Regions from separate parts of the Salegentibacter sp. BDJ18 genome, predicted to be linked through region 2. Evidence: riboswitches for the same ligand, from Rfam matches in the RefSeq annotation. Region 2 holds a riboswitch; the other holds the start of a gene.
What was found. A riboswitch is a leader RNA that binds a small molecule or an ion and turns the genes downstream of it on or off. The one in region 2 is predicted to bind cobalamin.

Region 1: another riboswitch for cobalamin. It lies ahead of J0871_RS13750 (ribonucleotide-diphosphate reductase subunit beta); the one in region 2 lies ahead of J0871_RS13465 (TonB-dependent receptor).

The regions. Positions count from the first base shown of each region.
Region 1 covers NZ_JAFLQX010000024.1:5,883-12,938, reverse strand. Annotated here, with positions in the region: gene J0871_RS13760 (DUF2911 domain-containing protein) at 1-754, shown strand, start outside; gene J0871_RS13755 (ribonucleoside-diphosphate reductase subunit alpha) at 919-2,595, opposite strand; gene J0871_RS13750 (ribonucleotide-diphosphate reductase subunit beta) at 2,638-3,612, opposite strand; cobalamin riboswitch at 3,731-3,863, opposite strand; gene J0871_RS13745 (hypothetical protein) at 4,047-4,271, shown strand; gene acs (acetate--CoA ligase) at 4,545-6,452, shown strand; gene J0871_RS13735 (3'-5' exonuclease) at 6,527-7,056, opposite strand, start outside.
Region 2 covers NZ_JAFLQX010000023.1:254,733-261,788, forward strand. Annotated here, with positions in the region: gene J0871_RS13450 (sigma-70 family RNA polymerase sigma factor) at 1-466, opposite strand, end outside; gene J0871_RS13455 (S41 family peptidase) at 587-2,071, shown strand; gene J0871_RS13460 (DUF5074 domain-containing protein) at 2,161-3,252, opposite strand; gene J0871_RS13465 (TonB-dependent receptor) at 3,339-5,180, opposite strand; cobalamin riboswitch at 5,214-5,499, opposite strand; gene J0871_RS13470 (ABC transporter substrate-binding protein) at 5,687-6,841, shown strand; gene J0871_RS13475 (hypothetical protein) at 6,881-7,056, shown strand, end outside.

The sequences.
Region 1 (7,056 bases), on a different contig from region 2:
GGTTGAACAAAAAGTTGGACTTACCGATGTTACGCTCGAATATTCCCGCCCCGGAATGAGAGATCGCGAAATCTTTGGCGAGCTAGTGCCTTACGGCGAAGTTTGGCGTACCGGTGCCAATGAGAATACCAAAATTACTTTTAGTGACGATGTTACTATTCAAGGCGAAGAATTAAAAGCGGGAACTTATGCCATTTATACAATTCCGAAGGAAGAAGAGTGGGACGTGATGTTTTATAGTGATGCTTCTAACTGGGGAAATCCTGCTGAGTGGGACGAGGAGAAAGTAGCCTTAAAAGCAACTGCTGAAGTGATGGAACTTCCTTTTGAAATGGAAACTTTTACCATTATGATAGATGAGCTGAAAAATGATTCTGCCGCGCTTAATATTATTTGGGAAAATACCGTGGCAAGCTTAAGGTTTGAAGTGCCTACTGAAGAAAAAGCAATGGCGAGTATAGAAAAGGTAATGAACGGTCCAGGAGCAGGAGATTATTTTGCTGCAGCAACTTATTATCACGATGCTGAAAAAGATTTAGAGCAAGCTTACGAATGGGTAAATAAATCCCTTGAAATGGGTAACCCGAATGCATTCTGGATCTTAAGAAGAAAATCGCTTATCGCAGCCGATCTTGGTAAAAAAGAAGAAGCAATTGCAGCTGCTAAAAAATCTTTAGCCGAAGCTGAAAAAGCAGGAAATCAGGATTACGTAAAAATGAACAAAGACTCTCTAAAAGAATGGGGAGCTATGTAAAATAGATTTACAAAATAAATAAAAGCTGTTTGAAGCTTTGTTAAAATCGTCACCCTGAATTTATTTCAGGGTCTAAAATGTAAATACTCAAAAACATCTTAGAAGCTGAAACAAGTTCAGCTTGACGTCACAAAAAACTTTCAAACAGCTTTTCTTATATAGACCTAAGCCTCACAACTGGCACAATTCACCATATTGGCTATAAATTCTTTAGATACACTTTGGCTTCTTTGGTAGTAAAGTGTTTTCACACCCAGTTGCCAGGCTTCTATCATTAACTTATTTACTTCCCGAACCGGAAGGTCTGAAGGAATATTCAAATTTAAACTTTGCGCCTGGTCTATATATTTTTGCCTCACTGAAGCCTGTTGTATAATCTCTAACTGACTTATCTCTTTAAAGGTTTTAAAAACCATTCGCTCTTCATCACTCAATTCTTTTAAATGCTGTACGCTTCCGTGGTTTAGCATAATACTTCGCCAGGTTTCTTCAGTATCTAATCCTTTTTCCTGGAGCAATTCCTTTAAATATTTATTCTTCCGCATAAAATTACCTTTCGCCAATCCGGCTTTATAATAATTACTGCTAAAAGGTTCAATTCCCGGTGAGGCCTGGCCTAAAATTGCAGAAGAAGAGGTAGTAGGCGCAACGGCCATTAAAGTAGTATTTCTTAATCCGTAGCCTTTTAAAACCTCGGGTTCGCCATAGATATTAGCTAATTCTTTACTTGCCTTTGTAGCTTTCTCATTAATTTCTTTAAAAATGGAATTCGTTAAGCCTTTGGCTTTTAATCCTTCAAAAGGAATCCTGTTTTTCTGAAGATAAGAATGCCAACCCATCACACCCAATCCGAGCGCCCTATGTCTTTTTGCAAATTTATTAGCCGGAGTGAGGTAATAATTATCCTCGGTTTTGGCGATAAATTCCTGTAAAACAGCATCAAGAAAATAGATAGCCAGTTTTACGGCTTCAGTATCTTTCCATTCGTCGTAAAGTTCCAAATTCATTGAAGAGAGACAGCAAATAAAAGACTCTTCCTCGGTTGAGGGTAGAGCGATTTCTGAACATAGATTGCTGGAATTTATAACATAGTTCTTATCCTTATAAACCTGTGGTTTATATCGGTTAATATTGTCTTTAAAGAAAATATAAGGCAAACCTTTTTGCTGCCTGCTTTCCAAAACTTTAGCCCATATTTCTCGTTTTTCCCGGTCTCCATCTATCATTTCCTGCATCCAGTAATCGGGAACACTCACACCATAAAATAAATTCTGAATAGGGTTTCCAATATTTTTTATCTCCAGAAACTCCTTAATATCGGGGTGGTCAATATCGAGGTAAGCTGCGAAAGCTCCCCGGCGCACACCGCCCTGGGAAATCGTATCCATGGCGGTATCAAAAAGCTTCATAAAACTGGTTGCTCCGCTACTTTTACCGTTATCGGTAACCGCGCTGCCACGACCTCTTAATTCTCCAAAATACCCGGAAGTTCCGCCACCAATCTTGGTTTGCATAATTACCTCACCCAGTTTGTGGGTAATTCCTTCAATATTATCAGGTACGTAGACATTGAAACAGGAAATTGGTAATCCGCGTTCGGTACCCATATTGGCCCAAATTGGCGAACTTAAACTCATCCAGCCACGCTCTATCATTTCTATAAAAGCTTCAGCAAGTTCTGGTTTGTAGAGTCTTTTTGCAGCTGCATTTGCAACTCTTTCTATAGCAGATTTTGTGGTTTCTCCTTTTAATAAGTAGCCGCGGTTAAGTATTTGCTGACTTTCTTCATTAAGCCACCATAGGCGTTCCTGTTGCGTTTCTTTAATTATTGTTTCTGGCATTTTGCTGGATTTTAAGTTGAAAATAGTTCTGCGGATTATTGTTTAAAAAAGATCATCGGCAGTGATGCTTTTATCGTGTTTGGTATAATCTACCGGGCGCTTGGCAAAAAAGTCGTCTAAACTATTGGCGAAAACTTCTTCTTCAAACCATAACATGGCTTTGTAATCATACTCTGAGACAAAGTAGATCTTTTCCAAACCAATTTTTTCAAGGCTATCGTCTACACGATACTTCATAAAATTCAGCAGGTCTTCTTTTTTACATTGTTCCACAGCGCCATCAGCAAAGATCCAGTCCAGGATTTCAGATTCCACTTCTATAGAGTGAGCAATGATTTCTCTAATTTGAGTTTTGGTTTCCTCGTTGAAGAATTCTGGAAATTCTTTTTTAATCTGGTTTACAATATAAATTCCGGCGTTGGCGTGAATTTGTTCGTCTACAGATGTCCACGCAATTATATTACTCACATTTTTCATCACGCCTTTAAAGCGACTAAACGAAAGAATAATAGCAAATTGACTAAATAGAGATACGTTTTCAATTAAAATAGAGAATAAAATAAGGGAAAACACGTATTTCTTTTCATTTGAAGATTTTGTATTTGCTAAAGCTTCAGAAAGATAAGCCACCCTTTTTTTGATAACAGGAGTTTCTATTAATTTCTCGAACTCGTTGTTATAACCTAAAACTTCAAGCAAACGGGAATAAGCTTCCGAATGCCTGAATTCACATTCAGCAAAAGTACTTCCCAGGCCGTTAAATTCCGGTTTTGGAAGGTGTTGATATAAATCTCCCCAGAAAGATTTGACGGCTACTTCAATCTGTGCGATGGCAAGCAGGCTCTTTTTAATCACCTGTTTTTCATTTTCACTAAGATGAGAATGAAAATCTTGTACATCGGCGGTGAAGTCTACTTCAGAATGTACCCAGAATGATCGATTTATTGCTTCGGTAAACTGAAGAATTTCGGGATATTCGAAAGGTTTATAATTTACCCGTTTTTGAAAAATACTCATATCACTTTTGTTTTAGTTTAAAATCAAAAGCATAAAAGCAAATAGGTGTCTTTGGAAAAGAGAAGAGCGGGAAGGCCGCAAAAATATTATCCTGGACATTTTACTTTTTATGCGAAAGCAAAAGTCAGCCCGGTTGGGAAGGTGATCTGGCTTGTAGAAAAATCTACTTTACAGTTGCGCAACAGCTCATGATTCTCACATGATTCCCCTTGTTTATTACAAAAAGTAATACCCGCCGGTATGATTTTACAAAAGTAAAGTTATAAGGAAATTGCGGTGGTTTTATAAAAACAGTTTTGAGTTATAAACATAGTTTTTCACAAGTTAAAGTTTCGGTAAAAAGAAGAGCCCATAGAAAGTAGTGAGGTTGCAGGCATAGTCTTTGCTTAGTGAAGGTTGCAGTATTTGCTAATCAATCGAAAAAAAATGTAAAAATGAGACTTATAAATTTACAGCGCACCGATGATGCATATGTTGCGAAAGCTGAAATTACTTTAAAGGCTTTTGGAGTCGCTTTGGGGCAGAAATCTAAGATCTATATCAAGAAACAGTCTGAAAATGAATGGAGAGAGAAAAAAACAAATAAAAAAGTCTCTTCCAGGGAAGCCACTCATTTAAATAAATGGTTAAGCGACCATCAAAAATTTGTAGAGCATTAATCTTTTTGCCTTTTCAAAAGGTCTTCTATATTAAAAAATCAATTTTACTTTTCTTTATTTTGAAATTAAAAATCAAACAAGCGCTTTACTGAGTTTGCTTCTAATTTTTATACAAAAAATTCTATTCTATTAAACTTCCCGTAAAAACTTCAAAAAGCCCAATATTAACGGGATTTGGGTATTTGGTTTCCGAAGGTTTTTATAAATTGCAGGAAAGATATTTTATATTTTTCATTATTAACCCACATAACCATCAACATATTTATTTAAGTTATGAGTAATTATCATATTAAGAATTTAGAGGAATATTTTCAAGTTTATAGAAAATCGGTAAGAGATCCACAAAACTTCTGGGAAGAGATAGCTGAAGAACATTTTTCCTGGCAAAAAAAATGGGATAATGTACTAAGCTGGGATTTTAATAAACCTGAAGTAAAATGGTTTGAAAATGCTAAACTTAACATTACCGAAAATTGCATAGATCGTTACCTTTTTAATAGATCTGACAAAACGGCAATTATTTGGGAGCCTAACGATCCTGAAGAAGAAGCACAACATATCTCTTATGGTGAACTTCACAAAAAGGTAAACAAATTTGCAAATGTTTTAAAAGCTAAAGGAATTGAAAAGGGCGATAGAGTTTGTATTTACTTACCAATGATTCCTGAACTTGCCGTAGCAATGCTGGCTTGCGCAAGAATTGGTGCGATACACTCTGTAGTCTTTGCCGGTTTTTCTTCAAAAGCTCTCGCTACCAGGACCAATGATGCAGATTGTAAAATGCTAATTACTTCTGATGGTTCTTACCGTGGCAACAAAACAATAGATCTTAAAGGAATTGTAGATAAAGCGCTGGAAGAATGTCCCGGCGTTGAAAATGTTTTAGTAGCTAAACGCCTGGATTCTGATATTGAAATGAAAGAAGGCCGGGATGAATGGCTTCAACCCTTATTAGATGAAGCATCAGATGAATGTGTAGCAGAAACTATGGATGCAGAAGATCCTTTATTTATTTTATACACTTCTGGCTCTACCGGGAAACCAAAGGGAATGTTACATACCACAGCCGGTTACATGGTTTACACGGCTTATACTTTCAAAAATGTTTTTCAGTATAAAGAAGACGATGTGTATTGGTGTACGGCCGATATTGGCTGGATTACCGGTCATTCTTATATTTTATATGGTCCACTCGCAAACGGCGCAACTACCGTAATGTTCGAGGGTGTTCCTTCTTATCCCGATGCCGGAAGATTTTGGGATGTGGTAGAAAAACATAAGGTGAATCAATTTTACACTGCACCAACAGCAATTAGATCTTTAGCCAAAAGAAATATTGAATTTGTAGAAAGCCACGATCTTTCTTCTTTAAAAGTGCTTGGAACTGTTGGCGAACCTATTAATGAGGAAGCCTGGCACTGGTATAATGATAATGTGGGAAAAAATAAAAGCCCAATTGTAGATACCTGGTGGCAAACCGAAACCGGCGGAATTATGATTACCCCAATTCCTTATGTAACTCCGGTAAAACCAACTTATGCAACTTTGCCTTTTCCGGGAGTTCAACCGGCTTTAATGGATGAAAACGGAAATGAATTAAAAGGAAATCAAGTAGACGGGAGATTATGTATTAAATACCCGTGGCCAGGGATGGCCAGAACAGTTTGGAGAGATCATGAACGTTATAAGACAACTTATTTCTCTACGTTTGAAAATATGTATTTTACCGGTGATGGTGCTTTAAGGGATGAAGTTGGTTATTATAGAATTACTGGTAGAGTAGACGATGTTATTATAGTTTCAGGACATAATTTAGGTACGGCACCTATTGAAGATGCTATAGACGAGCATCCAGCGGTTGCTGAAACTGCCGTGGTTGGGTTCCCACACGAAGTAAAAGGAAACGCACTTTATGCATTTGTTACTTTAAAAGAGGTAGGAGAGTCCAGGAATCAGGATAACCTTAGAAAAGAAATTCTTCAACAAATAGTAGATAAGGTGGGCCCAATTGCCAAACCTGAAAAAATACAGTTTGTTAGCGGACTACCAAAAACTCGTAGTGGCAAAATTATGAGAAGAATTCTAAGAAAAATTGCATCAAATCAAACCGAAGATCTAGGAGATACTTCAACATTATTAAATCCAGAAGTTGTAGAGAAAATTATGAAAAATTCTTTATAAGAATTACTCTCAAATTTCAAGAATTTTTAAAATACCAGACCTCACAGGTTTTCAAATCTGTGAGGTTTTTTTTCTTAAATCCGAAATAATTTTTTAAGATTCAGTTTTCTATCGGTATTTAATTTACCAAGTATAGTAAGAAAAGCCAGGGCTGTAATAAAAGCATCCCCGGCCGCGGTGTGACGGTCTTTAGTGTCTATATTATATGTTTCAGCAATTTCGTCTAACGAATAACTTTTTTCACGGTTAATAAGATTTGAAATTATTCGGGTTCCGCGATATAAATTCACCGTATCCAGAACTTTATTTTTCAGCCTGGGTAATCCCATTCGGGATAAAGCTTCATTAATCATCCCCACATCAAAACCTGCGTGATGAGCCACTAGAACCGAATTCCCAATATATTTTAAAAATGCTTTTACCGCTTCTTCTTCTGAAAGTGTTTCAATTCTTTCATTTTGAATGATCCCATGAATTTTCACCGTTTTAGGATTAAAAGTTTCCTGTAAAATATACTCTTCAAATCCGTCAGCAATATTTATAGATTTATTTTCAATACCCACAGCACCAATAGAGAGCATTCTGTCTTTTTTTATATCGAAGC
Region 2 (7,056 bases):
TTTTTTTTCTAGCTCTAGATAAGGCTACCCTAATGGCTGTAGCCTTCATTTTAGTAATTTCAATAATCTCGTCAAATTCCAGTTGCTCAATATCCCTAAGCTGAAAAACAATTTTTTGCTGTTCTGGCAACTCATTTAAAATTTGGTTTATCCACAGTATTTCATCTTTAACCTCCAGTTCTCTTTGGAGCGAAATTGAATTATTTTCATAATTCTGATGAACAATTCTTAAATTATTATTCTTTTTAGCTTTTAATTCATCTAAACAATAGTTTTTTGTTGTAGTCATTGCAAAAGCTTCAACATTGGTATAATCCTTGAGTTTGTCTTTGCGAGCCCATAGTTTATAGATTACTTCCTGGGTAGCATCTTCGGCAGCTTCTTTAGAAATAAGCAGTCTCAATGCAAGCCGGTACATTTTATCTTTCACCGGGTTAATTTTTTCCAGGAAGGCTTGTTGTTTCATGTATGGTTGGTTTAATAACCTTCTTACCTTTAAAACGATTAGCGGTAATATTTGTTACAATAGGATTTTGAATTTAATTTAATGTGGGTATTTTTAGCAATCTAAAACAAACTTAACTTTATGAAGATTAATAAACTAATTTTACTTTTATTCCTGGCTACAGGAGTCTTGAGCAGTTGCTCCAAAGATGACAATGACGAACGCTTCCCGGTTGAACCAGGAGGTGATAAGCCCGGGGAAACTCCTAATTTAGAAATCGAAAATTATTTATATGATGCAATGAGCATCTACTATGTATATGAAGCCGATGTTCCAGAATTAGGTGAGAATTATTTTGATTCTGAAGCCGATAAAAATGAATGGCTGGCTAGTTTTGATTCTCCCGAAGATCTTTTTAATAACGGATTAAAAGTTCCTGCGCCAAAAGATCGTTTTAGCTTTATTATAGATGATTATACTATTTTGGAAAATAATCAAGCTGGAATTCAAACTACTACTGGTATGGATTATGGATTGGTGAGATTTGGAAGTGATGGGGTTCTAGCCTATGTGCGATATGTAATACCAAATAGTCCTGCCGGTGAAGCCGGCGTTACTCGTGGTACTCTTTTTACCGATATTGATGGGGAATCTATGAACCTTGATAATTATCAATCTCTTTTAGGAAGAGATGGCTATGAAATTACTGTAGCTGAAATTAACGATAATATTATTAGTAATACCGATGAAACCATAGCACTAAATAGAATAGAAATTACCGAAAATCCGGTTCTTTTATCTAAAGTAGTAGAAGTAGATGGAATAAGTGTTGGCTACATTATGTATAATAGTTTTACCGCCGATTTTGATGATGAACTAAATGCTGCTTTTGGAGATTTAAAAGCTGAAGGTATAGACGAACTGGTTTTAGATCTTAGATATAATGGAGGTGGATCTGTAGAAAGTGCGGTAGATCTTTCCAGTATGATTACCGGGCAGTTTGAAGGCGAAATTTTCTCTAAACAAACCTGGAACGCTCTGTTACAAAGTCAATTTACAGAAGAAGAGTTGGTAGATAGGTTTAACGATAAAATTAGAACAGAAGAAGCGATAAACAGCCTTGGACTTAGTAAAGTATATATAATAGGTACAGGTTCTACAGCTTCTGCCAGTGAATTAGTAATGAATGGTCTAGCTCCCTATATTGAAGTAGTTCACGTTGGGGAAGGTACAGTTGGGAAATTCCAGGCGGCTGCTCCTTTGTATGATTCTCCTAATTTTTTACGTCAAAACCGAAATCCGAATCATAAATACGTAATTCAACCACTTATTTATGAATCTAAAAATGCGAATGAAGATGCATATTATGAAGAAGGTTTAGTACCAGATATTGAAGCTGAAGAAGATATTGTAAATCTTTTGCCATTAGGTGAGCCAGAAGAACCACTTCTTGCTGCAGCTCTTGCCGATATTACCGGTAACAGAATGGCTATTCCCGCTGTTTCTTACGATTCCAGATTTACTAAAATTGGTGAGAGTGGAGAGACCGATGTAGATTACCAAAGAATGTATATAGACGAAATTCCTGAAGAAATAAGGAAAAAAGCTGCTGAATTTAAGCAGTAATTTTAAAAGTATATTTAATGCAAAAGCCCCGTTTCTCAACTGAAACGGGGCTTTTTTTATTCAATTTTAAATAAACAGAAAAACAGTTTTTAATCGTTAAAGTAGAAACCGTTTGGGCTTACGCCTCCGGAATCAAATTGTGAAATTATTTCTCCTTCAAAATTATATATTCTTACCACACCATTTGAGCTATAATCTCCTGCATCGCCAGTATATAAATATCCATCCTCGATTTCAAATCCGTAAAAAGAAGTAATATCAGTAAAAGCAAAAAGACTCTCCTCAGGTAACTCTGTGGCCGATTCTTCCATAGAGTAAACAGATCCATTGAGAGTATAATAAATAGTATCATCTTCAATTTCAAAATTTGAAGGATGATCTGTGGTATTTGGAAAAATCAACTCTTCTGTTATTTCATTATTTGATAAGTTGATTTTAGAAATACTGCCAGCTGTTTCACCAACTCCTTGAGCATAACCGGGTACTCCTCCAGACATTACCCACAAGAAGCCATCTGATATCTCTATTGAATTAGGAGCATCACCAATTTCTATACTTACTTCCACAATATTGGAAATAGGATCTATAATCACAATCTTATCATTATAATTATAGCCGCCCTGTAAAGCTACAAATAGCTTATTATTATCATTAATAATCTTTTCAGGCCCTTCTCCTACACTAATTGTTCCTGTAGATTCATAGGTACTTGCATTATATATAGCGATATAATCATCTGTATCATTAGAGGCATCTCCCCAATTGGTGACATATATCTTCTCGTCTACCAAAGTAAGATACCGTGGATTACTTAATCCCTCCTCAATTGTATGAATGTGCTCAAAAGTATAGCGATCAACAATTTGAACTATATTGGAAACATTCATAACGATATATGCATAATTATCATCAAATGTGAGACTCTGCCCTGTATCTCCCAGAGAAGAACCATTTACTGTAGAAAATATATCGGATTCTAGAATAGAAAAATCATTATCAATATATGATATTGAACTATTATTGTTACCGAAACCACCTTCATTAAGCACAAACAATCCATCTGCATAGGTGCTTTCAGGTTGCTCTATTTCAGGGTCAATATTATCATCATCGCTGCTACAGGAATTCAAAAAAAAGCCACTCAAAATGGCCATAGTTAATAATTTACTGATTCTTTTCATTGGTTAGAATTTTAGCAAAGAGCGGAGCAAATAAAGAGTTTAAAATAATCTGATTTAAAAAATATTTGCTTCCAGCATCATGCTGGTTAAAAATTAAGGTTTAGGTATATATTAAAATTTCTGCCGGGCATCCACCGGTTTTCTACACTTTGATATTCTTCATTTACAATATTGAGCACCCTGGCTCCAATCTTGTAAGTATTTGTTGTTCCAAAATCATATGAAATTCCAAGGTTTGAAACCGTATAAGCATCCATATTATAGCGCGAATTATTATCAGATCGGGTAAAAACCTCGCCATTATATAAAAGCTGGTAATCTATACTGAAATCTTTAAAAGCATAGGTAAGCGAACCCGTAGCTTTATGAAACGGTACATAAATAAGCTGGTATCCCGTATTCATATTTTCTGAAACCGTATAGGCATAAGTACCAGAGGCGCTAATTTGGTGATCTTTAAAAATCTCTTTTTCCCAGCCTGCCAACACCTCAATACCGTAGGTTTCTACCTTTTCTTCATTTCTTGGGCGCCAAATATTATTACTGGAAGGCAACCAGCGTATCATATCATCAATTTTAATATAATATCCGGTAAGGCTAAACTTCAGGTTTCTATGTTTAAAATGGTTTCCAAGCTCAACCTGGTTAGAAGTTTCGGGGCGTAAATTAAGATTACCGGCACCGGCCCAGTAAAGATCGTTGTAAGTGGGAATTCTAAAATTCCTGGAAATATTCATTTTTAGACTATAGAAATCGGTAAAATCATAATGTGTTCCTGCAGAAAACAGTAACGGACTTTCATAATTTTCGGTTATTTCTTTTCTGATTCCCAATTCATATTGAAATTTTTGAAATGGCCTATGCTTCATTAAGAATGCCGAAGAAAATATATTTCGGGTATTTTCGGTAATTCCAGAGCCGCTACCATCTGTGTACGTATTGGTGAGTACGGCATTTAGCTCTAAAGTTTTTGAAATTGAATAATTTAAATCGTATTTGCCAATCAAGGTTTGCGCTTTGCCAGATGAAGATTGATTTTCAGTAATATTCCCGTAGAACTTATAATTTTCATTTAGATGAGCTAACCTTGCAACCGAAATAAAATCACCAAACTCTCCTACCCATTCCAATAAATTTCGGGTATCAAAATTCTGGTATTTTGTTTTGGTTTCTGATGGGCGAACCAGGGAGAAATGCCGCTCCCCATCAAAAATTTCACTATAAAATTTTAACGTGTTTTTTTCATTTAACCGATACGCGAAACCAAGATTTAAATTGCTATTGTAGAATTCACCATTCTCGTTCTTTCTGCCTTCAATGGGCCATTCATAATCATTAACTGATGAATTTCTTGCCGCAGCAAGACTTAAACTCCATTTTTTTCCTGAAGTCTTTATTTTATACCGGGCATCCAGGGTATTAAAACTGCCATATTGAAAGAAAATATCCTGCTTTGTTTTTCCGGTAAAATCAAGATTGGTATTTAAATGAACAGTTCCTCCAATGGCTCCGGTACCATAAACTACACTTCCGCCGCCACCACGAACGCTAATATTATCAAATCCGCCTGCGTTTAAAGCATTAAAATCGGTTTGGCCGTTAAATTGTGAATTTATATTAATCCCATTCCACAATACCGCTGTTTGTGAGGCTGTTGTTCCGCGAAAAGATGGCGAAGAAACCATACCCAGTCCATTTTCTTTAAAATAGATATTGGTGTTGAAATTTAATGCTGAAGTAAGCAGCGCCCTGTTTTTCTTTAAAACTGAATCGTTTAAAACGGTAACCTGCTGGCCGGTAGAAAAGTCTTTCAGCTTGGTATCTGTCAAAAATACTTCGTCTAAAACGTTAATTGTATCGTTTTGAGCAAATACAGGCAAACTGCATAGCAGGCCAAGGAATAGAATATAAAATCGCGTTTTTTTCATCTGCCCTCTGACTTTTATCCCGAAAGTCTAAGAATTTATTGGTTATATTTTGGCAGGTCTCCTGGCTCGCGTCTTGTTGTTTACCTTCCCATTCCAAATAAGAACAGTGGTTTTTGAAGTGATAACAACAAGCATCCCTTGCGGGACTTAGCTTACAGTTGCGGGAACAGCTCAGGCTTAATAAAGTTAGATGGTAGAAGTTTGAAATACGAAGAAAAACTTCGCGCTTCATATTTTGTACTTCCAAAATCGTACTTTTCCTGATTCCCTTTTAATCGGCGTGAAAAAACACATCCGAACCAAAAATTTCAATGCGAAATTAAACATTTATTTTAGTTGCGACCATTAAATTCTAAATAATCTTACTTTTGAAAATTCCTATTATAAATATTCTATATAAAAATTTTCGTCATCCTGAACTTGTTTCAGAGCTTGCCCCGTAATGTATTCGGGGGCTAAAATGAAGATAGCATTATATAAATTCAATTCCTTTAAACTACCATAAAATGAAAATAAAGACTCTAAAAGCACTTAATCTTCTACTCCTTTTCCTAGTATTTTCCGCTTGTAAAAGCGAGCAAAAAGATAAAAATAATGGTTCAGAAATACCTCAAAATTCAGTTGAGTTAAAACATGCTACCAATTTCAGCATCAGTGATTTTGGAAATTATTATATTTTAAAAATAGAAACCGCCTGGCCCGATGCCGATAAAGCTTTCACCTATTTATTAACTAAAGAAAATACTGAAATTCCTTCCGGTTTAGATTATGACCAAAAAGTTCAAATTCCGATAGAAAAAATGGTGGTGACTTCTACCACGCATATTCCCGCCTTGGAAGCTTTAAATGAAGAAAACAGCTTAAAAGGATTTCCAGGTCTCGATTATATTTCTTCAGAAAAAACCAGGAAATTGATTAATGCAGGAAAAATTAAAGAGCTGGGGAAAAATGAAAATATAAATACCGAAGTTCTTATTGATCTGGATCCAGAAGTGGTGATTGGTTTTGCAATTGATGGAAACAATAAAACATTTGAAACCATTCAAAAAACCGGAATTCCGGTGATGTACAATGGGGACTGGACTGAAAAAACTCCGCTGGGAAAGGCGGAATGGATTAAATTCTTTGGTGTTTTTTATGATAAATTAGACGAAGCTGAAAAGATTTTTAATAAAATAGAAACCGATTATACTGAAGCCAAAGAATTAGCAAAGTCGGCAGCAGAAACGCCTAAAGTATTAAGCGGCGCTATGTATAAAGACCAGTGGTATTTACCCCACGGAAATTCGTGGCAAGCCCAATTTATTAAAGATGCCAATGCAAATTATGTCTATGCCGAGACTAAAGGGAATGGAAGTATGGCTTTATCTTTTGAAAATGTGTTAGACAAAGCCCAGGATGCCGATTATTGGATTAGTGCGGGACAATACACGTCTTACACCCAACTTTTAAAAGAATCTCAGCATTATGAACAGTTTGAAGCCGTACAGAATAAAAATGTCTACAGCGTAAGCCTAACCAAAGGAGAAACAGGAGGTGTACTTTATTTTGAATTAGGCCCGCAACGTCCAGATTTGGTATTAAAAGACCTGGTATCCATTTTTCATCCAGAGTTGCTGGGAGATTATGAAAACATGTTTTTTAAGGCTTTGGAAGAATAAATTATTTAAAATTTTTATCTTTATTATAAACTACTGAAAATGAAAACTATCGCTGTAAATATCAAAGAATCCGTTTTTAAAGAATCTGAGAAATTATCTGCTGGACTTAAGAAGTCTACTGAAAAATATATAAATGAAGCTATTCAATATTATAACCTTCATCAAAACAGGAAGGTTCTAAAGAATAAACTCAAAGAAGAGTCGTACCTGGTGAA